Regions from separate parts of the Lacrimispora indolis DSM 755 genome, predicted to be linked through region 2. Evidence: predicted binding sites of a transcription regulator. Region 2 holds the regulator's gene; the other holds the start of a gene.
The links. Region 2 encodes NrdR, which represses ribonucleotide reductase genes. Its sites were predicted from a motif close to CACAANATNTTGTG; they were not measured.
Positions count from the first base shown of each region.

Region 1: a site for NrdR is predicted at 3,789-3,802, ahead of K401_RS0120595 (ribonucleoside triphosphate reductase). Genes of this name have one in related genera too.

Region 1 is NZ_AZUI01000001.1:4,272,442-4,284,434, reverse strand. It holds gene K401_RS0120600 (sodium-dependent transporter) at 1-1,132, opposite strand, end outside; gene K401_RS0120595 (ribonucleoside triphosphate reductase) at 1,309-3,675, opposite strand; gene hflX (GTPase HflX) at 3,838-5,109, opposite strand; gene K401_RS0120585 (tetratricopeptide repeat protein) at 5,123-5,902, opposite strand; gene K401_RS0120580 (dUTP diphosphatase) at 5,957-6,394, opposite strand; gene scpB (SMC-Scp complex subunit ScpB) at 6,391-7,053, opposite strand; gene K401_RS0120570 (segregation and condensation protein A) at 7,053-7,898, opposite strand; gene K401_RS0120565 (metallophosphoesterase) at 7,983-8,834, opposite strand; gene K401_RS0120560 (hypothetical protein) at 8,909-9,127, opposite strand; gene K401_RS0120555 (helix-turn-helix domain-containing protein) at 9,222-9,500, shown strand; gene K401_RS0120550 (serine hydrolase) at 9,547-10,824, opposite strand; gene K401_RS0120545 (NUDIX domain-containing protein) at 10,973-11,659, opposite strand; gene K401_RS0120540 (COG2426 family protein) at 11,684-11,993, opposite strand, start outside.
Region 2 is NZ_AZUI01000001.1:4,617,852-4,629,844, forward strand. It holds gene K401_RS33680 (hypothetical protein) at 1-4,069, shown strand, start outside; gene K401_RS0122470 (VOC family protein) at 4,238-4,588, opposite strand; gene K401_RS34260 (DUF4318 domain-containing protein) at 4,770-4,991, shown strand; partial or broken gene K401_RS0122485 (PRC-barrel domain-containing protein) at 5,613-5,867, shown strand; gene nrdR (transcriptional regulator NrdR) at 6,001-6,453, shown strand; gene K401_RS0122495 (YqeG family HAD IIIA-type phosphatase) at 6,461-6,970, shown strand; gene aroQ (type II 3-dehydroquinate dehydratase) at 7,186-7,614, shown strand; gene efp (elongation factor P) at 7,727-8,284, shown strand; gene argS (arginine--tRNA ligase) at 8,565-10,334, shown strand; gene K401_RS0122515 (SNF2 helicase associated domain-containing protein) at 10,358-11,993, shown strand, end outside.

The DNA of each region.
Region 1 (11,993 bases), 350 kb from region 2:
TGCTTCCTTCCCCAAAGGGCATAAAGCCGCTCCATACATTAAAGCCCAGCACACAGGGCAGGGATAACAGGATAATGGCAGCCGCATTCAGCCACACAGCCTTTTTAATGGTGCAGCCGGTCAAATCCGTGGCAAAAGAAACGATATTCTGGAAAACCGCAATTATCGTGGAAATTGCCGCAAATGACATAAAAAGAAAGAACAGGCTTCCTATCAGCCTTCCTCCTGCCATGTTATTGAACACGTTGGGCAGTGTCACAAAAACCAGCTTTGGCCCCTGGCCCGGCTCAATCTGGAACGCAAAGCAGGCAGGAAAAATAATAAGTCCTGCCATAAAAGCCACAAAAGTGTCTAAGAATGCCACACTGATGGCTTCGCCGGCCAGCCTGTGTTCCTTGCCAATGTAGCTTCCAAAGATTGCAAGAGCTCCGATCCCAATGCTTAAGGTAAAAAAGGCCTGTCCCATTGCAGCAAATATGACTTCCCCGATCCCAGCCTCCATGATCTTTCCGAAATCAGGCTTTAAGTAAAATTCCAGCCCTGCCCTGCTGTTTTCCATGAATATGGAATGAACGGCCAGTATTGCCATTAAGCCCAAAAGGCATACCATCATCCATTTAGTGATCTTTTCCACACCGCCCTGAAGCCCTTTTGCACAAATAGAAAAGCAGCCCACCACCATGAGGATCATAAATATTCCCATGACAACAGGATTTGCCAGCATATTCCCAAACTCCCCGGCTACTCCTTCCGCGTCAAGGCCAACAAAATCCCCCTTTGCCATCTTGAAGAAATACAAAACCATCCACCCGGAAACCGTGGTATAAAACATCATCAGAATGTAATTTCCCGCCATTCCCAGGTACTTGGCATAATGCCATTTGCTTCCTTCAGGCTCCAGCACATCATAGGACAAGGCAACGCTTTTCTGGCTGGCCCGTCCCACAGCAAATTCCATTACCACAATGGGCAGTCCCAAAATAAGCAGAAACACAGCATAAATCAAAACAAATGCTGCTCCTCCATATTGTCCCACAATATAAGGAAAACGCCATACATTTCCAAGTCCAATAGCACATCCAGCCGAAATCAGGATAAATCCCAGGCGGGATGAAAACTTTTCTCTTCCCATCTCTTTAAACTCCTCATCAGTCCATTTTATCTGTCATCTTTTCAAAAAAGAGCCGTCATTTTTTATTCCGCACCCCTCTTTTATATGAAAAGGCAAAAGATTCCATGCCATTATAGCATAGAATCTTTTTGACGACTACCATATCTTAATGACGGACCGGGTAAAAGAGAGTTCTTTCAGCTGACCGTGTTTTCCGCAAACTTTCTGATTTCAGAGGCATTGGTCATTTTCTGAATCTGGCCGTTCTTTATAACCACCAGGGTAGGGGCCTGCATAATTCCAAACCTTGTGGCAAGCTCTGCATTTTCTTCTGCATCTACCACCTCATAATCCATATTCTGTAAAAACTGCTTTGCCATCCGGCAATTGGGGCAGGTTTTTGTTGTAAAAAGATAGGTTCCTGCCGATATCTCTGCCTTTTTCACCGTCATCTTATCCCTGATTTCCCCAACAGCTCCTTTTTTCAGCACAGAGCGGCCGGGATCGTAGACGGTACGGTTTTTGTATTCCTGGGTCTTTCCTTCATTCCAGTTTTGTACCGGACGGTAATAACCGGTGATCCGGCTGTATACCTCAGCTTTTTTTCCGCAGACCGGGCAAACCTTGTGCTCACCGGAAAGGTATCCGTGTTCTGCACAAATGGAGTAAGTGGGGGACAATGTATAGTAAGGAAGTTTAAAATTCTCAGCGATAGTGTGAACCAGCTTTGCGGCTGCTTCCCAGTCAGGAAGCTTTTCGCCAAGAAATGCATGGAACACGGTTCCTGAAGTGTAAAGGGTCTGCAGCTCATCCTGGATATCAAGAGCGTCAAACACATCCGTCGTATAGTCCACAGGCAAATGAGAACTGTTGGTATAATAAGGGGTATCTCCCGGTTTGCCTGCTGTTATAATCTGGGGGTAATGCTTTTTATCATGCTTTGCCAAACGGTATGTGGTGGATTCTGCCGGAGTCGCCTCCAGATTATAAAGGTCGCCATAGGCCTCCTGATAATCTGACAGCCTTTCCCTCATGTGATTTAGCACATTCTTTGTAAACTGCTGGGTCCTTTCACTTGTTAAATCTTCTCCCAGCCATCTGGCATTTAAGCCCACCTCGTTCATTCCGATTAAGCCGATGGTGGAAAAATGATTTTCAAAGCTGCCCAGATACCGTTTCGTATAAGGATACAGCCCCTGATTCAAAAGCTTTGTTATGACTTCTCTCTTGGTTTTTAAGGACCGGGCCGAAATATCCATCATATGATCCAGGCGGGTGTAAAAATCCGCTTCGTTCTTGGAAAGGTAAGCGATCCTTGGCATATTGATGGTCACAACGCCCACGGAACCGGTGCTTTCACCGGAGCCGAAGAATCCTCCGGTCTTTCTCCTGAGCTCTCTTAAATCCAGCCTCAGACGGCAGCACATGCTCCTCACATCGCTTGGTTCCATATCGCTGTTAATATAGTTTGAAAAGTAAGGAGTTCCGTATTTGGAGGTCATTTCAAACAGCAGCCGGTTATTCTCTGTATCAGACCAGTCAAAATCCCTGGTTATAGAGTAGGTGGGAATGGGATACTGGAAGCCCCGCCCATTGGCGTCTCCCTCTATCATGGTTTCAATAAAGGCCTTATTGATCATATCCATCTCAGACTTACAGTCCTTATACTTAAAGTCAGCTTCTTTTCCTCCAACAATGGCATTCAGCTCTGCCATATCGGCTGGTACGGTCCAGTCCAGGGTGATGTTGGAAAATGGAGCCTGGGTTCCCCAGCGGCTGGGTGTATTCACTCCAAAGATAAAGGATTCAATGCATTTCTTCACTTCCCGGTAGGACAAATGATCGGCCTTTACAAATGGAGCCAGATAGGTGTCAAAGGAAGAAAATGCCTGGGCACCTGCCCATTCATTCTGCATGATCCCCAGAAAATTGACCATCTGGTTGCAAAGCACGGATAAATGTTTTGCAGGAGAGGAAGTGATCTTTCCCGGTATTCCCCCAAGTCCTTCTAAAAGAAGCTGTTTTAAAGACCAGCCTGCGCAGTACCCGGTCAGCATGGATAAATCGTGAATATGTACGTCTGCATTCCTGTGGGCATTGGCAATCTCCTGGTCATAAATTTCAGACAGCCAGTAATTTGCCGTAACAGCTCCGGAGTTGCTTAATATCAGCCCTCCCACGGAATAGGTGACAGTGGAGTTTTCCTTGACCCGCCAGTCTTCCACCTTTACATAGCTGTTCACCACAGCCTTGTAATCCAGGATGGTATCCTTCATATTCCGTATTTTTTCTCTTTGTTTTCTATATAAAATATAGGCCTTTGCCACATCCGTATATCCCGCCTGCTCAAGGACGTGCTCCACACTGTCCTGGATCTGCTCTACCGTGACTTCTCCCCCCGACATCTTATCCTGGAAATCAGCGGTTACACGAAGAGACAGCAGTTCCAGTATTTCATTGTTATACTCCTTCTGGGTGGCCTTAAATGCTTTTTTAATCGCTTCCGTGATTTTATTCAGACTGAATTCAGCATTTTCCCCATTTCTCTTTACTACCTGGATCATAAAGACTAAACTCCTTTCCACTTTCCTGCCCTGTTTTTTGGCATAGTGCCTTTTATCAGAAATCTGATAAGCGGTCTTTGATAAATATCATTATAGCAGAACAAAAACAAAAACACAATATGTAGTTTGGTTTTTTAACACCAATCCACATATTGTGTTTTATTATTCATCAAAAACATCGGCATTGTTTGCCAGAGAGGCAAACAGCTCCGATGGCACATAGGCGTTCACCAGAATCCCGTCTTCCTGATATTCTTCCTTTAACAGCTGGCCGTATTTGCGGATCAGCTGGATCTTTCCTGCATCCTTATAGGGGTAAACCTTTTCCAGATACACTTTCTGATTTCTAAGAATGGTCTCCAAAAGATTTAAAAGCTCGTCAAGGCCTTCTCCGGTTTTTGCGGATATCCTCACCTGATGATCCGAAGATATATCCCTGAATATCACACCGTCTTCTGCTGCATCGATCTTATTAAACACCGTGATCATGACCTTATCACAAACTCCAAGCTCCCTTAAGGTTTCGTATACAACATACATCTGCATGTCCATCTGCGGATTGGAACAGTCCACCACATGAAGGATGATATCACTGTATTTGGCCTCTTCCAAAGTGCTTTTAAATGCTTCGATCAAATGATGGGGAAGCTTTCTGATAAATCCTACGGTATCCGTCAAAAGAATCTGCTGTCCGCCCGGTAAGTTCAAATTCCTGGTAGTTGGATCCAGGGTGGCAAACAGTTTATCCTCAGCCAGGATTCCGGCATCCGTAAGCCTGTTTAACAAGGTGGATTTCCCGGCGTTGGTATACCCGACAATAGCGGCAGCAGGCACATGGTTTTTATCCCTCTGCTGCCTGACCACCTCCCTGTGCCGCTTCACATCCTCTAATTCAGACTTTAACATCCCGATCCGGTCATGGATCAGACGGCGGTCCATCTCCAGTTTTTTCTCTCCCGGTCCCCGGGTGCCGATCCCGCCTCCAAGACGGGATAAGGAGCTTCTAAGCCCCACCAGACGGGCTGCCCGGTATCTGAGCTGGGCCAGCTCCACCTGTATCTTTCCTTCTCTGGTAATGGCTCTGGAAGCAAAGATATCCAGAATCACCATGGTGCGGTCCATGACCTTTGTGTCCAGGGCTCCTTCCAGATTCCGCAGCTGGGCCGGAGAAAGTTCATCGTCACAGACGATTCCGGTTGCGTCCAGCTCCCAGATCCGGTCCTTTATTTCCTCGATCTTACCTTTTCCCAGATAAGTCCCCGGATGGATCCTCTCCCGGTTCTGGATCATCTTATCCACGGTGACGGCACCCGCTGTTTTTACCAGCTCCTCCAGTTCATCGAGAGATCCTTTTGCATCATCCCCATCCCCGGTACTGACTGCCACCAGGATCACCCGTTCCTCTATTTCTTTTAACTCAATCAGTTCTGCCATCAATCACTCCAACCTATCTTGTCTTTAAAAATGTGATCTCCCGCTCGGCTTCCTCATCAGGACCATGAGCGGAAATATACTGCTGCATCAAATCCAGGGCTGTTTTAAATTCGCCTTTATGTTCCTCGGCAACAGCCTGGTTAAACAAAAGCTCCGGAACCTGGGCGCTGTCCGGCGCAGAAAGACCTTTCTTAAAATATTCCGCAGCTCCATCCCAGTCCTCTTCGGCCAGCTTGCATAAGCCCATCCGGTTGTAAAGCTCCGCGCTCTGTTCCCCGTCCTGAAGGGCCTCTTCATAGAGGCTCATGGCATCGGAAACCGTTCCTTCCTTCTCCATGGCAGCCCCTGCAGCCAAAAGTGCTTTCAGCCTGCCCGGTGCCTTTTTTTCCGTATCCAGCCCGGCGCTTTTCTTATAATCCTCAATAGCGCCCTTTAGATCTCCGGCTCCTGCCTTGGAAACAGAACGCATATTCAAATATTCCGGCAGTTCCCCATCCACCTTGATGAGTATGTCATAGGTGTCTGCTGAGGAGGTATAATCGCCTGCCAGGTATTCGGCTTCTGCCCGGTACTTTAACACATCCACATCAAACTTCCCCACCAGTCCTTTGGAGGAATCAATGGCTTTGTCAAAGGCTTCCACGGCACCGTCATAGTTGCCCTGGTTAAGTGCCTCGATCCCGGCAGCCCGGTAAGAATATTTATCTTCCTTTTTCCCGCAGCCGCCTGCCCCGATAGTAACCGCCAGAGCCAGTCCAAGGATGGCAGCCATATATCCTGTCTTTCTTCTCATGCTATTATCTCCTTTTAAGGAAATTCGATTCGCCTTCTGCTCACAATAGAAATGTTATTGTTTTCCCGTGCTTCCATGGCCGCCCCGGTCTTCATGTCCCAGGGTCTTCACTTCCTCAAAGCACAAGGCCGGCTGATGCTCCATAATGCGGAACTGGCAGATTCGGTCATTTATATGAATCACTGTATCCCGGAGGGCATAAGCCGGGAAAAACCACTGGTCATTGTCACCGCAATAAGTTTCATCGATCACACCCATGCTGTTGGTCTGGATCACGCCGTAATTTTTAAATGTGCTGCTTCTTGGAACCACATGGGCTTCAAACCCTGCAGGCAGCTCCATGGCAATTCCCAATGGAATCAGCTTAAAGTCCCCTGCTTTCATCTCCACTTCTTCCGCCGCGCGCAAATCAATCCAGTCAGATTTGCCCTCAATATAGCGTAAGCGTTCGATTTTATCAGTAAAATATTTTATTCTTATGTCTTTTGTCACCTTGTTTCCTCCTGAATGTTATCTTCTTTTTTATGGTCTGCCGGCATTAAATCCCCGCTTTCGGAAAGCTCTTCTTCCACTTCCATGCGTATCTCAGCCGCAACTACCGGATCGGCCACCGGAAGACTCTGGGTGGAGCCGATGCCGAATCTTCTTAAAAATTCCTCTGTGGTGGCAAACAATGCCGGCCGGCCGGGTGCATCAAGACGGCCCACTTCATATACCAGGTTGTATTCCACCAGCTTATTGACTGCATGATCCGACTTAACACCCCGGATCTTCTCTATTTCGAGCTTTGTCACAGGCTGCTTATATGCTATGATGGACAGAGTTTCCAGAACCACCTCCGTAAGAACCTGCTTTTTGGGCGCAGCTGCAACGCGGATTAAGTTTTCATAATACTCAGACCGTGTGCACATCTGGTAACTGTTCTCCAGCTCCAGGATCTGCATCCCTCTTTTTCCTGTATCATAGCGCTTCATCAAACGAAGGACAGCTTCCTTTGCTGCAGCTTCATCCTGGCCGATGGCCGCGGCCAAAGCCTTTAGTTCAACGGAATTTCCCATGGTAAAAAGAACCGCCTCAATTACGGCTTCCCAGGTTTTTTCTTCTTTTGTGCTCTTTTTCGGTCCAATGGTCTCAAGAGTTTCCTTATCCATCAATTTCCTCTTTCCTGCCAGTCTTCTCCGGGCATAACGGTATCCCTGGAAGGAGTTTCTTCTCCCAGATCTGACAAATCCAGTTCCCCGTCTTCTCCTTCCGGCTCCAGGGTTTCGATGAACATATCATCAAACAAATGCTCCTGGGTCAGCCTGATCTTGCCGATCTTCATGAGCTCCAGAAGCGCTAAAAATGTCACAACAACAAGGGTCCGGTCCGGCTGCTGCTCAAGCAGCCTGCGGAAGGAAAATTTCCGGTGCTCTCTGGCATAATCCATGACCGATTTTATCTTATCTTCCAGGCTTATGGATTCCTTCTGAATGTTGCCGAACCGGCTTCGGATAGGATCCACCCGGTCAGACTTGCGTTTCGTAACAGCCCGGAAAATCTCCTGGAGCTTTGCCAGAGTAAGGCCGTCAAGAAGCTTGTCCAAATCCACCGGCGGTTCGTACCTTGCCACCTCAGGGGGAACTGAAGGGGTCTTGTACAGCAGGCGGTCTGCCCCCAATTCCCGGTCCCTAAGTTCCTGAGACATATATTTATAATATTTGTATTCCAGAAGGCGCGCCACAAGCTCTGCCCTTGGGTCCTCCTCCTCGCCTTCCTCATTGGTTTCCCTGGGAAGCAGCATTCGTGCCTTTATATCAATGAGGGTCGCAGCCATGACCAGAAACTCGCTGACAATGTTTAAATCCTCTGTTTCCATGTGATTGACATAGTCCAGATACTGCTCCGTAATCTCAGCAATGGGAATATCATAGATATTCACCTTATTCTTGTCGATCAAATGAAGCAGCAAATCCAGCGGACCCTCGAAATTATCCAGTTTATAAGAGATTCCCATAAAATCCTCCAAGGCAGACTAACGCATGCCTTTGACCAGTATATCAAATCCTTCCTCATCTGTAAATATATGGCAGGCGCAAAATCATGATTTCGTTTTTAAATCCACCACTACCAGTTGCGGTTTATTGTTTAAACGAATGTTGATGGAATGGGTTCCAAGCCCCCTGCTCACGATCATATGCCTTTCGCCTTCCGTAAACTCTCCGGCGCAGTATGGGAGGAAAAACTGGTATTGAGGTGTCATAACCCCTCCTAAGTAAGGAATCCTTATGGTACCTCCGTGGTAATGGCCGGACAGAGTCAAATCAGCTCCCCAGCCTCTGCACTCACTGAAATAAAGAGGAGAATGACAAAGCAGAATCTGAAACCGCTCCCTGGATGCCTTTCCCGCCTTTTGTTCAATCTCCTCCTCAGTCAAACGCTCCGGCCGGAATTTCCGGTAAACTCCCGGTTCCAAATCGATCCCGGTAACAGCCAGATCTTCTCCATACCGTTCCGTCCGGTTTTCCAGCATTTTGACACCAAACCTTTTTAAGCTGCTCACATAGTCTTCATAAGCGCTGCCGTACACTTTAGGCTCCCAAAGCAGCCGGTTCTCATGATTGCCGTTGCCGCAAAATACGGGATACTTACCGGCCAGTTTTTCCATAAGCTCCAGCGCCGCATCCGTGCTTGCCCTGCTCTTACTGAAGATCATATCGCCCCCTACCAGCACAAGATCAGGCGCCGTCTCATCCACAGCAGCCAAAAGTCTTTCATTGCCGTCGCCAAACCGGTGTTCGTGCAAATCGGAAAGGAACACAAGGGTACGGTCCTTTCTTATCTTTTGACTTTTCAAAACAGTTCTTTCCACGGAAAGCTGTTCTTTTTCATACTCAGAACGCAAATACAAGCCTGCACCTATGGCGCAAAGGGCTCCGGCAGCAAACCACATCCGATTTTTCCTCTTCTTCCCTCATTTTTTCCTTATTTTCTCATCATACAATGAAGAGCCTGTCTGCGTCAAGACTAAGAGGTCCAGTTGCCCACCAGATATTCGATGATAAGATTGGGCACGACCACCATAAGCCCGATGCCAATGCTCATGACAATTGTGCCGCAAAAATATTCCTCATAGCCTGGCGTTCCCGGAGTCGGGGGCACCGTAAAGGCAAGGCGGTAGATGGCGCTGCAGAGAACAGAGAAGCAGATAAGATAAAAAATCACGTTAAAAATATTTTTTTTCATTTATGTATTCCTCCTTTCCCATAATATAAACCACTTATGGATAATATGCAATACTGGATAATCACGGTTTAATTAAGACCAGAGGTGATAAATCATGATCGTTTATGACAGACTTTGGGAAACTATGAAAAAGAAAAGCATCAGCCAGTACCATCTGATAAAGTACTGCAAGGTCAGTGCCGGACAAATCGGACGTCTTAAGAAAAATAACTTCGTTTCCACTCACACCATTGATATGCTCTGCAAGATCTTAGACTGCAGCGTGGAAGAGATCATGGAGTACCGGGCCGATATAAGCGAAGCCACCCAAAAGACAGAATGCCCGCCTGAAACAGAAGAAAGCAATTCTGCCCCATCAGAGGATTTGGCATAGAAAAAGAGCCCAAAGGCTCTTTTTCTATGCCAAAATATCCATGTTCCTACCGGATCCAGGCGCCTGAAGAATCAAGCCGGTATCCATCGGGAGTAACGGTGTCCTTAAGCATGGCTCCATCTGCGCCCAGATAAAACCATTTCCCGCTGCTTTCTACCCAGAAATTTTCTGCCATTACAGAATCTGAACCAAACCAGTAATAGACTCCGTTTATTTTTTGCCACTCATTGCAGGCCTTGTTTCCATCCTGCTTTTGGTAATACCATTTGGTCCCCTCCTGGATCCATCCCGCGGACGAAACTGCTGTCCCTGTTCCTGCCGCCTTCAATGCAAATCCATAATCCAAAAGAGACTTTGTATCCCCATAATGAGTTGATTTACTCTTCATGATGACCGCAATCAGCCGTACTCCGTTCTTTTCCACACAGGTAACCAGGGTGTTGCCGGCCAGTGAAGTATAACCGGTCTTTCCGCCGATGACTCCCGGATAATATCTGGCATCACCAGGGCTCAGCATCTTATGGCCCATGGTCACGGTCCTGGCCGAAGCCTTTTTTGTGGCCGGTATCTGATAGCTTAAGGTGGATGACACCTTTCTCACGATGTCATTCTGGAAAGCAGCCCTGGCAATGAGCGCCATGTCATGAGCCGTGGTATAATGGCTGGAGCTGTTCAGTCCATTGGGATTGACAAAGTTGGTTCCTGTGCAGCCAAGTTCTTTTGCCCTGGCATTCATCAGGACAGAAAAGGCGCTGACACTTCCTGAAACGTGTTCTGCTAGGCCATTGGCCACCTCATTTGCAGACTTTAACATCAGGCCGTAAAGGGATTGTTCCACCGTCAGCTTGTCCCCCTCCGTCAGTCCTAAAGTCACCGCACCTGATTCTAAGTTTGTGGTGGCTGTCTTTGAGAAAGTCACGGTATCCGGCAAGCTGCATTTTTCCGCAACAAGAAGCGCAGTCATGAGTTTTGTAATGCTGGCAGGATAATATCTGGTCTCCCCGTTTTTTGAATAAAGAAGGGTTCCAGTCGCTGCATCCATAAGGACCGCCCCTTCTGACTGGATCTCCGGCTGTGTTATTGCAGAAGGCAGCGTCACATCTCCGCCGGAGGCCGCTCCTGTCTGAGGGCTGCCCGTAACGGTCCCTGTGCCGGTCCCCGGCCCTGTTTCACTGACGCCGCCGGAAGGGCCGCTTACATTCTCTGTCTTCCCTCCTGCCTCCGGGAACGGCTGTATCAGGGGCATATCCCCGTATGATGTAAAGGCTGCGAAAATGCTGATACTGATTACCAGGCTCCATAGCCTGCATGTTTTTTTTGCCATATCCTGTCATCTCCTGTGTGTTTCTGCGTGCAAGTATCGTTTCTCACAACAGTATAGCATAAAATCCATAATTTTCCGATTAAAATTTTCTTACAAACTTCTATTATTAAAGAAAAAAGCACCGCCTTATCCAGGCGGTGCGCATCTGTTAAAAAATTTGCTCTCTGTATTCCTTTTCCAGCTCTTCCAGCCTGTCCATTGCCACATTTAAGATTTCAGCATGATCAAATGCAAGCTTTTCCTGATCCAGCACATCAATAGCCGGTAAAAGATCAATCTCCGTTTCCTTTTTCCACATCAAGCCCTGACGTTCATAGGTTTCGGTGATCCGATAGCTCATAAAAATATGTTCCTCTTCATTTTCAATGGTAAGCGCATAGGTCGCTCCATTTTCCAGTTCCGAAAGCTTCTTTTTCCTTATCTGGAACCAGCAGGCCTCTGCGGCATCATCGCCAGCCGTTGGAATCAGTTGGTCTTTTGGCACTGCGGCCATATAGGATACTGAGATCACTCTTGTTCTGGGATCACGCTTTACATTCCCCCATGTGTAGAGCTGTTCCAGGCAAATGCCTTTTAACCCTGTCTCTTCCTCAAGCTCCCTGGCTGCCGCTTCCTCCAGAGATTCATCGGGATTTACAAAACCTCCCGGGATCGCCCACTGTCCGATGCAGGGATGATTTTTCCGCTTAATGAGCAGGACCTCTGTTTCCGGCTCCTCCTCGTCCACTGCAAAAATCAGCATATCCACCGTCACCGACGGGCGTTCGTAATTCCCCGGCCGATACTGCAAAAGAAACTCTTTTTCTGTTAATCCCTCTTCATTCCTTCGTTCCATTCTGCCCTTCTTCCTACCAGAATCTTAGAATATCACGGATTGAAGCGCCCCTAAAAGTCCTGCACTGGCAAGTCCCATAATCACCCCTGCCACCAGGACGCCTCCCATAACGGCTAAAATACTGGATTTAAAATCAATATCAAGCAGGCTGGCTGCCAAAGTGCCTGTCCAGGCACCGGTTCCCGGAAGGGGAACTCCCACAAATAACAAAAGCGCAATAAACAACCCCTGTCCAGCTTTCGCCTGCAGTTTTTCGCCGCCCCGTCTTCCCTTTTCCAGGCACCAGGAAAAAAATCCGCCGATCACCGGTTTATCCGCTCCCCATTCAAGAACC
Region 2 (11,993 bases):
TAGTATAAATGGTATTGGAAATCTTAAATTTGATACGGAAACTCTGACTAATGTTGCAAATTCCATTTCAAAGCTGGGACGTGCTTCGGTCACGGAAGCAACGCAGAATCTGGAGTTTTTAAAAACCAGTATGGCCGATTTTGTTTCTGGAATGAACAATGTTGGTAGTCTGAACTTTAATCCGGATTCTCTCTATAAACTGGTATCCTCAATAAGCAGATTAGGTGGTGTAAATGCCACACAGGCAGTACAGAACCTTCCACAGATTTCAACTTCTCTGCACAGTTTTGTATCCAGTATGAATTCCGTTGGTAGTGTTTCGTTTAATATCGAGGGACTGAATAATCTTGTAAACAATATTAGCCGTCTTGGCGGCACAAAGGCCACACAGGCCGCAGCAAACCTTAAGCCAATTAAAGATCAGCTTTTAAGGTTTGTAAGTGGCATGAACGGGATAGGTGCGCTCAGTTTTGATACAAGTGGGCTGGCAAATCTCGTTTCTTCAATAACAAAACTAGGAGGAAAGACAGCTACAGCGGCTATACCAAATATTCAGCAATTAGGCACAGCCTTGTCACAGTTGATGGCAACATTATCCCGTGCACCAGTGGTTAGCCAAAACCTTATCCTAATGACCAATGCACTGGCCAACTTGGCTTCCAATGGTTCTAAGGTATCAAGTGCAAGTCGCGCAATGGTAAACGGTCTAAATACTTATTCTCGAAGTGCAGGAAGGGCAGGGAAAAGCACAAAAGGACTCGTTTCTCAGATTGGCCTGTTTTATGCGAAATGGTTCATGATAATTCGAGGAATGAAAAGCCTATGGAAAGCCACAGAATCATCTATGGATTACATAGAAACCCTAAACTATTTCGATGCCGCGTGGGGACAAGTTGCCGACGCTGGAGTAAAAAGTTGGGAGAAGTTCGGCTATGAATCAGCAGAAGCTTATGCCGCTTCATTTAGTAAACGTGCACAGGAGTTAACTGGGAAAATGTCCGGCTTCATGGCAGATGAGAATGGGAATTTGAAATCTACCGGCGCAGTTAGTCTTGGTATTGATCCAGAAAGGCTTATGAATTATCAAGCTACTTTTGGACAGATGGCTTCCTCTATGGGTGTTGCCTCTGAAACGGCCCTGCAGCTATCAAACGCTCTATCTATGATAGGAGCTGACCTTGCATCTGTACGAAATATGAAGTTTGAAGATGTATGGGAAGATATGGCTTCCGGCATGGTCGGTATGAGTCGGACTCTAGATAAATACGGTGTTAATATTCGTAATGTAAATCTACAAGAGAAATTATCTGATCTCGGTATTAATGCAAAAATAACTGCTTTAAATCAGCAGGATAAGGCATTATTGAGAGGAATTATATTACTGGATTCCACCCGTTACGCCTGGGGAGACTTGGCAAATACACTTGATGCGCCCTCGAATCAGTTACGACTTCTGCAATCTAATTTTGCAAACCTTGCAAGGACGATAGGCAACTTGTTCCTGCCTATTGTTGCGAAAGTACTTCCTTATATTAATGCCTTGGTAATAGCTGTACAGCGGTTATTTTCATGGATAGGAGGTCTTCTAGGAATCAAGGTTGGAGATTTTAGTTCTTCTATTGGTTCGGCGGCTACAGATTTAAGTGGCATGGAGGACGCAGCTGACGGCATTGCAGACAGCACAGGTGATGCCGCAAAGAACACAAAGAAGATGGCCGATAACCTTCAGGGGTTTGATGATTTGAATGTTGTAAGCTCAGGTAATGCTGGAAGTGGTGGTTCTGGAGGTTCCGGCGGAGCAGGGGGCAATCTTTTAGATGACGCTTTCCTGGACGCGTTTTCTGAATACCAGAAAGCATGGGATGTTGCTTTTGCTAATGTGGAAAACAATGCACAGGCTATGGCAGACAGGATTGTAAATGCGTTCAAGTCTGGTGATTATTTTGGCATAGGCAAATATATTAGCGATGGTTTGACCGGAGCATTAGAAAACATAAACTGGCCGGCTGTTTATTCTATTGCCAGTGGCTTCGGTACAGGGCTTGCAGAGTTCTTTAACGGCCTTATTACACCAGAACTGTTTGGAGCTGTAGGTAAGACGATTGCCGGGGCTTTAAATACTGCCTTGTACGCGGCACTTGCTTTTGGAATAGCCTTTGACTGGACGAACCTGGGCAATTCAATTGCCAGTGGGATTAACAATTTCTTTACTACGTTTGATTTTGCCTCTGCCGGGTCCACTTTAAATGTCTGGGCCAAAGGTCTATTAGACGCATTAATAGCAGCACTGGATAATACAGATTGGTCTCTAATAGGGATTAAGATAGGTACATTCCTTGAATCCATTGATTTTCTTGAAATCGGTGGCAAAGTAGGAGAAGCCATATGGAAAGCTATAGGAGCTGGAATTGATCTCTGGAAAGGATCTTTTAGTGCAGCACCAGTTGAAACAACAATTCTTACGACTTTTGGACTTTTACAATTTACGGGGCTTGGAAAGTTACTGTCTGCAAAGATAATGACTTCTATCAGTAAAGGATTGACTTTTTCCGGTATTGGGAAATTACTGGCCAAGGCATTTCCAAGCAGTGCCATTATAACCACGATAACTACAACTATGGCTGAAACAGGGGCTTCTTTGCCGTCTGTATTAATGGGGTTAATTTGGGTTCCCATAAAGACATTTTTTACAACAACAATACCTGGATTAATAGTTGGAGCAATAAGTGGGTTAGGAACAGCCATAGTAAGCGGAGTTGTTGCCCTTGCGTCAGCACTTGGGATAAGTGTAGCTGCGGCTGGTGCTCTTGTAGTTGCGGCTGTGGCAGCAGTAGTAGCTGGAGTCGTTTACACGGTCACTCATTGGGATGAAATAAAAGAGTTTTGGACGCAGACAGTTCCGGCGTGGTGGAATGATACTGTAATTCCGTTTTTTGAATCTATTCCAGAAAAGCTTTCCTCTGTATGGGAACTTGTAAAAACTACTGCTTCAAGTAAGTGGGATGGTTTTATCGAATATTTGACTGGCCTGCCAGAAAAAGTGGGCAGTGTCATTGAAGATATCGCTGATTGGTTTAACGAATTGCCGGAGAAGCTTGGATATGCGTTAGGATATGCTTTAGGAACTGTGACAAGATGGGGAGTGGATTTATTCACCTATTTATCAAAGAAAATACCTGAAATTATAGCTTCTGTGGTGAAATGGTTTTCAGAGATGCCAGGGAAAATCTATTCTGGAATTTCTACATTTATAACCAAAGTTGCAACATGGGGGACTGAAACTTACAATGTATTTAACCAGAAAGTATCAGAAGTAATTGCCGGCACTGTGAAATGGTTCTCTGAAATGCCGGGTAAGATATATGATACGATAATAAAAATAAAAGAGAAAATATCTACATGGTCTACCAATACCATATCATACTTTAAGACAGAGGTCCCAACTATCATTGACAAGGTAATAGAGTTTTTTGGAGAATTACCGAAGAAAATGATTACTGTGGGTGAAAACGTCATTAAAGGTCTATGGGAAGGCATTACGAATTTGACGGACTGGTTAGGAACTGGCATTGCTACTTTTGCCCAAGGTGTAATAGATGGGTTTAAAAAAGGATTTGATGAGCACTCACCGTCAAAAAAGGCGTTTCAGATTGGTGACTACTTTACTGTAGGACTAATGAATGGTATTATAGATAAATTTGGTGTCATATATTCAAAAGTAGGTTCTTTTGCTGACAAACTGACAGATTATGATATATCTCTGCCATCAATAGATACCAACGTACAAGTCAGCAGGGAATTCTTTGACATGGTAGATACAAAAGCCTCTGTTTCCTACGATACCCCTTCTTATGATTTTAAGGCCGGTATATCTGCAGAGTTGAATGCAGCATTATCCGGAATCATTGATTATGAGAAGATGGCAAATACTATGGCACCTATTGTGGCAAAAGCATTGGAGAATGCAGATATTAAAGCTAAAATTGGTCAACAAGATGTATGGAAAAGTACAGAAGATAGTTGGAATAAAAAATATAACATGACTGGTAAATCGCCATTACCAGTTTAAGATCTAAAGGCCATAGACTGTCATATGTGGATAGACTATGGCCTTTTTTATTTAGACATTCATAAATATCAGTTCTGTATTAAACCGCTTCATTCTGAGTACAAAAAAACTACCAGCTTAATACTGATAGTTAGTAGTTTTCTCGTATTTAATTTTTTGCTTATCGTTCTATTTTTGGGGAAAACACCTAAAAATTATCAAATTATTATCGGGGTCTAAAAAGCTCATATTCCTTGCCCCCCACGGTCTTACGGTTGGTGGTTCAATAATTTGGATACCAAGTGCTTTTAATCTCTTAAACTCTACATCTACATCATCAACTGTAAAAGCAATACAGATGTTATGTAGGTTCGCATCTCGCTCTATCCCGTCATTATAAACAGTCAGTGTTGTATCCTCCGATATGATAAATTGGTGATTATTATCGTCACTGCCATTATCGATATCAAATAATATTTTATAAAAATTTGATAATCGGATAACATCATTTGTCAATAAACATACTTCTCCCACTTTCATTTCGACTCCCCCAATGTTTTTGAAATAAATACTTATGAGTAGAATATCACCATACCTACTAACTATCAATATTAAGTTTTCAATGTACGATAAATCAGTTAAATCTTAATTGCATTATTTGACTTATTCCTATAGTTTTGTATAATCAATATGTGAGAATAATTCACTGAAAGGAGCTTTTATGTTTAAAAAAGGTTTTCATATTGATTTAGAAGAGTCGTTAACATATCCATCTACAAAAGTAATCTGTTCATGCATAGAAAAGTATGCAAAATCAACTGGAGAGAAACTAGTTTTTATAAATACACAAAAGCCTATAACTTTTCACCTTAATGATATACCTTATATTGCTGAAGTTTCTATGATTCGTGGCGGGTACTATATTCATTGCAAGGAGAATTAGTAGTATTACTATTCGTTCATCGGAATTATTCTCACAAATAAATAGCAATTTAGAAAATAAATTTACGGACAGTACCGTACCATTTACCATATCGTCACTGGCTACGGGCGCAAGTGCGCAATTTGTAATACCAGATAAAACAGGATACTTATTAGTATCCACCATGTTCGCATTACCCGGGGCGAGTACACAAAGCATTATAATAAAGCATATTTACCGTCAAACAATAGTGGTTACGAACTTGTCAGGGTCTACCATATCCAGTCAAGACTTGAATGTGTATTGTATGTGGAAAAAGGCCTAAATGATCATTTCCATGAAAACCAAGCTGCCGGATTTCCAACGTATTGCCTGACTTTTATCCCGTTATCGGCAAAACCCAAAATAATCTGTGTTCTGTATGCTGCGACAGGCAACTGTATAAATCCCGTGTATGATGTCCCTTCTGGCGCACCTGATATTGTGCTAGCGGCATCTATAGCGTAATAGCCTGGGTTTATGTCAAGACGGCTTAAATTTCCAGTGATTTTACCCATGTAAACAAGGGGAAATTGCATAGCGTTTAAATTGCTATTTAATTCCAATAATAATGTACAGTGTATTCACTGATATCAATTTAGTGTTAATGATCTGAAACAAAAAGAAGTAATTAACATCTGTGACTGCAGACGTCTGGGCTATGTTGGTGATGTGGATTTTGACATGGAAACAGGTTGCCTTTTAGCCATTATTGTGCCTGGGCCAGGTTGCTTTTGCGGATTTTTGGTCAGGGAAAGGGAATATGTGATCCCCTTCTGTGACATCAGGCAGGTTGGTCCGGATATCATCCTTGTAAATGTGGATTTGGATAAAGCAACGGAAAAATGCGGGATATAAGGAGGATGGGCTTGCGGATCTGAGGATTGTACGTTATGATATATATACTATAAAGAAGTTTGATTGGTATTTGCTTTCATGAAGTAAATTATGCCAATGAAATTACAGTCCGTGAGACAGGAGGACCCAAAACGTGAAATGCCCATTTTGCAATGAAGCAGATACAAAGGTCATTGATTCCAGACCGGCAGACGACAACAGTTCCATCAGACGCCGCAGACAGTGTGAGAAATGCGGAAAACGGTTTACTACCTATGAGAAGCTGGAGACCATGCCTCTCATGGTAATTAAAAAAGATAATTCCAGAGAGGTTTACGACCGTTCAAAAATAGAATCAGGAATTCTTCATTCCTGCCATAAACGTCCGGTATCATCACAGCAGATTGATTCCATGGTAGATGAGATAGAAACCCAGGTATTTAACCGGGAGGAAAAGGAAGTGGAAAGCACGGTGATCGGAGAGCTTGTTATGAAAAAGCTGCAGGAAGTGGATGAGGTAGCTTATGTGCGCTTTGCTTCCGTATACCGGGAATTTAAAGACGTGAATACGTTTATGGAAGAAATAGGAAAACTGTTAAAGAAGTAGGAGATTTATGCTTAGAATATTTTATCCGGATGAAGACGCGGCTTCTGCATATGACATACCTTTTGAAAAGTTATATAAGAGCGGGATAAGAGGCGTTATTTTTGATATTGACAATACTCTGGTACCTCATGACGCACCTGCGGATGAAAGGGCTAAGAAGCTGTTTTTACGGCTGCATGAGCTTGGGATGGAAACCTGCCTTCTTTCCAATAACAAGGAGCCGAGAGTAGCTGCCTTTGCCAGGGCTGCGGGAAGTCCCCGCTACATTTATAAAGGAAACAAGCCGGGGCGAAGAGGATACTTAAGGGCCATGGAATTAATGGGTACGGACGTAAAACGGACGGTGTTTGTAGGAGACCAGCTTTTCACCGATGTTTATGGTGCAAAGAGAGCAGGAATCCACAGCATCCTGGTTAAACCGATTCATCCAAAGGAAGAAATCCAGATCGTTTTAAAACGAGTTTTAGAAGCAGTCGTACTGTATTTTTACCACAGGGATAAGAAAAAACAAAAATGATGGGCATCAAAAGTGGGAATATTTCCGGCGGGTAAAAGACCCCTCAACCGGTTATAATACGGATGAAACGGTCCGGACAAGCCGGCTGATCCAAAACATACAGGATATTACAAACGAGCCCCTGATTTGCGGACATTAGAAAGAAACTGCCGGACATGCCTTTGGGAGATATCTTTTCGCAAAAAACGTGTGGGCAGAAAAGGCGGTAGGAGGATATGAAAATTCTTGTTTTAAACGGGCCGAATCTGAATTTTTTAGGGATACGGGAAAAGGGAATATACGGAACAGAGGATTATCATGCTCTGGTATCCATGCTGGAGGAAAAAGCCCGGAGAGAAGGCCATGAACTGGAGGTCTATCAGAGTAATTATGAAGGCGGAATCATCGATAAGATTCAGGAGGCATATCACAACGGGACAGAAGGGATCATCATCAATCCCGGAGCCTTTACCCATTACAGCTATGCCGTTAGAGATGCGCTGGGTTCTGTAGAGATTCCCAAGGTTGAAGTCCATATATCCAATGTCCATAAAAGGGAGGAGTTCCGCCATACATCAGTGACTGCTCCCGTTTGTACGGGACAGGTAGTTGGGCTGGGGCTTAAAGGATACGCTCTGGCAATGGATTTTTTAACAGGAAAATAAGCCCTTTGATTCAAAGAAAAGGGAGATATTTGTAAAAAACGGTTGAAAATGTGTTTGTTATAGTATAGAATATAAAAGGTTAAGAAGAGAAATTCAAGGAGGAATATCATTTATGATATCAGCGGGTGATTTTAGAAACGGTATCACATTGGAGATCGAGGGTACTGTATATCAGATTATGGAGTTCCAGCATGTAAAACCTGGAAAGGGTGCTGCGTTCGTAAGAACTAAGATTAAAGATGTGGTAAACGGTGGCGTTGTAGAGCGCACATTCCGCCCGACAGAAAAGTTCCCACAGGCAAGAATCGACAGATTAGACATGCAGTATCTGTATGCCGATGGCGATCTTCATAACTTTATGGACACCAATACCTATGAGCAGGTAGCACTAGCGCCGGATGTAATCGGTGATGCGTTAAAGTTTGTGAAAGAGAATGAGACGGTTAAGGTATGCTCTTATAATGGTAAGGTGTACTCCGTAGAGCCTCCGTTATTTGTGGAACTGGTCATTACAGATACAGAGCCGGGATTTAAGGGCGATACTGCCCAGGGCGCGACCAAGCCAGCTACGGTTGAAACCGGTGCAGTGGTATACGTTCCATTATTTGTTGATCAGGGTGATAAGATTAAGATTGATACACGTACAGGTGAATACCTGTCCAGAGTTTAATCAGAAAGAAAAGGACCGGGCTGCCCGGTCTTTTTTGCTGTGTTGTGCCAGGTATGTGTAATACATAAAAGAACGCTCCTTTTTGGAAAAAGTGAGGATTGTCCGCCCCATAACTTAAAAAGGAGCTTATTTTATTGAAATGAGAAAATATGTTTCTCTATTTGACCTCTGAGGTAAATTTGTACGATCCAGTAAAAGAATTTGATTTTTAAGATCAGTTGTAATATAATTAGTATTTAGCTTAGAAATATCTGGAATAGAAAAAGGAGACCAGGGACCGATGAAGAAGATTCTTGATTTGATTACGGCAGAGATGAAGGCAGCGTTTGCGGACTGCGGATACGATGAGGCTTATGCAAAGGTGACCTTATCCAACCGCCCGGATCTTTGCGAATACCAGTGCAACGGAGCTATGGCAGCTGCCAAGGCTTATAAAAAGAAACCGTTTGATATTGCAACGGAAGTGGTGGCAAAGCTTGCGGCCAGCCGTATATTTGCCGCAGTGGATGCGGTGATGCCGGGATTTATCAATTTAAAACTTGATTCGGATTATCTTGCAGAATATATGAATGGCATGGCCGGTGAAGAGCAGTGCGGTTGTGAAAAAACGGAAGATCCCAAAACGATCGTGGTGGATTACGGCGGCGCCAATGTGGCAAAACCGCTGCACGTAGGCCATCTCCGCTCTGCTATTATCGGGGAAAGCATTAAGAGGCTGGGCCGTTTTCTTGGACATCATGTCATCGGAGATGTTCATCTTGGCGACTGGGGCCTCCAAATGGGGCTGATCATTGAGGAGCTTAAGGACAGAAAGCCGGAGCTTCCCTATTTTGATGAATCCTATGAAGGAGAGTATCCAAAGGAAGCGCCCTTTACCATCAGCGAGCTGGAGGAAATCTATCCGGCGGCCAGTGCAAAAGCCAAGTCTGATGAGGGATTCAGCACAAGAGCCCATGACGCCACTTTAAAGCTTCAAAACGGTTTTAAGCCTTACCGCGCCATCTGGCAGCATATTATAGAAGTATCTGTGACAGATTTAAAGAAAAACTATGGAAATCTCAATGTTTCCTTTGATTTATGGAAAGGGGAAAGCGATGCGGAACCCTATATTACAGATTTGATTAAAGAGCTGGAGGACAAGGGACTTGCTTATGAAAGCCAGGGAGCCCTTGTAGTGGATATTGGAGAAGAGGGAGATTCCAAAGAACTTCCGCCTTGTATCGTAAGAAAATCCGACGGTGCGGCCCTTTATTCCACATCTGATCTTGGAACCATCATTGAGCGGGAAAAAGAGATAAGGCCTGACTGGTATATCTATATCACAGATAAGCGCCAGGAACTTCATTTTATTCAGGTATTCCGTGTGGCGAAAAAGGCCGGCTTTGTGTCACAGGATAAGAAGATGTCCCATCTTTGCTTCGGTACCATGAACGGAAAGGACGGAAAGCCCTTTAAGACAAGGGATGGGGGCGTCATGCGTCTGGAAACCCTCATATCAGACATCAGCCAGGCTGCTTATGAAAAGATCATGGAGAACCGTACCGTTTCTGAGGCAGAAGCAGAAGAAACATCAAAGATCGTTGGAATGGCGGCCTTAAAGTATGGGGATCTATCCAATCAGGCCTCAAAGGACTATGTGTTTGATATGGACCGTTTTGTATCCTTTGAAGGAAACACCGGCCCTTACATCCTTTATACCATTGTAAGGATCAAGTCCATTCTGGCAAAGTACCAGGGTCTTGAAGATAAGTACCAGGGAGAAGAGAAGATTCTTGCTGCTGCAACGGAGGCGGAAAAAGATCTGATGCTTCAGCTTTCCAGATACAATGAAATTATGGAAACAAGTTTTGGGGAGCTTGCACCCCATAAGATATGCCAGTACATTTATGAGCTTGCCAATGCCTTTAACCGTTTTTATCATGATACAAAGATCATATCTGAAGAGAATAAAGAGCGGCAGGCATCCTGGATCCGTCTGATCAGGCTTGCCAAGGATGTATTGAATGCTTGCATCGGCGTATTGGGAATTGAGGCGCCGGAACGAATGTAAATGGTGAACGGATGTGAGGAACTATGAAAGTATCACACTTGACGACAAATACCTTTTGGAAGGGCGAATCAGGCGTCAGGGCCCTGGTAGAGGACCAGGGAAAGGAATATAGGGCAAGTCTGCATATCAAGGGTAGTCAGGTTTTTGACTACTCTTGTTCCTGTGCTCAGGGAAATTCCTACCGGGGCATGTGCCCCCATTGCATGGCCCTGTTAGAAGCTTATAAAGAGCAGGAATCGGAAAATCAGGGAAGGCCGGTAGCCACCTCCCAGCAGGCAAGAGCCATGATCCGGGAATATACCAACAGGGAGGTATCCCGCATCATGGGCGAGGGGGAAGAAGAGCAGGTAAAGCTTGACCTGTCCCTTCTGGTCAGCCGCAGGGAAGTGAAGCTGGAGTTTAAGCTGGGAAGAGACCGGCTCTACATGGTCAAGGATTTAGCTTCCTTTGCAAATGCGGTGGAGAACGGCACATATGTGGAGTACGGTAAAAATCTGGCATTCCATCACAGTCCTTCTGCCTTTGTAAAGGAAAGCCGTCCTCTTTTGGAATTCGTTCTGGAGATCGTGGATTCTTACTGTGAACATTATGAGCAGTTTCAGAAAAGTTCTTTTTCCACAAAACCTGTCCTGCGGTTTTTGAATTTAAGCCGGGCAAACCGGGACCGTTTTTTTAGGATCATGATGGGGAAGACCCTGGAAATTGAGGATTACAAGGGACAGAAGCGGCAGCTTGCGGTGGTGGACCGAAATCCTGATTTAACGGTCGTGGTAAAGCGCCAGGGACGTGAAGGGGTATTGGTGTCCATTGACCGGGATTTACTGGCCTTTGAAGGCGAACACCGTTTCTATCTTGCAGATACAAAGTACTTATATTGCTGTGACCAGTCCTGCAGTGAGGCTCTTTCCGTGTTTCTCAAGCAGATGATGGAAGGGTATAAAGCCTCCTATGAAACGGAAATCAACAACAAGGATATGCCTCTTTTTTACGAGAGGGTTTTAAAGAGGATCGCCGCCTATTGCACCATTGACTCCAGGGAAGTGGATCTGGAGAACTATAAACCGGATGAGCTGAAAGCCCGGTTTGATTTTGATTCTGACGGGCCTGACGAGCTGGTTCTAAGGCCGACCCTTTCTTATGGAGATTATTCTTTCCAGCCGGTAGAGGATGAACGCCTTCCCCGTACCGTATGCCGGGATATACCGGGAGAGTTCCGCATCAGCCGCTTAATAACCAGGTATTTTAAATACAAGGAATATGAATCAGAATATCCTGCCATCCGGGATGATGAGGAAGCGGTATACCGGCTGTTAAGTTCAGGCATCAGTGAGTTCATGTCATTGGGAGAGGTGTATTTTTCCGAATCCTTTAAGAAATTAAAGATCCTGCCGCCTCCCAAGGTATCCATCGGAGTACGGAGCACGGGAAACTGGCTGGAGCTGAGTGTGGATACTGACGGTTTGTCAGGAGAGGATTTGACCAGGCTTTTGGAGGTTTACAGCCAGAAAAAAAAGTATTACCGGTTAAAAAGCGGGGAGTTTATTAGTCTTGACGATAATGGACTTTTAACGGTTGCAAAACTGGTGGAGGGTTTGTCCGCAGATCCGGGAGCGCTGAACAAGTCTTTTCGCCTTCCAAAATACAGAGCCCTTTATTTAG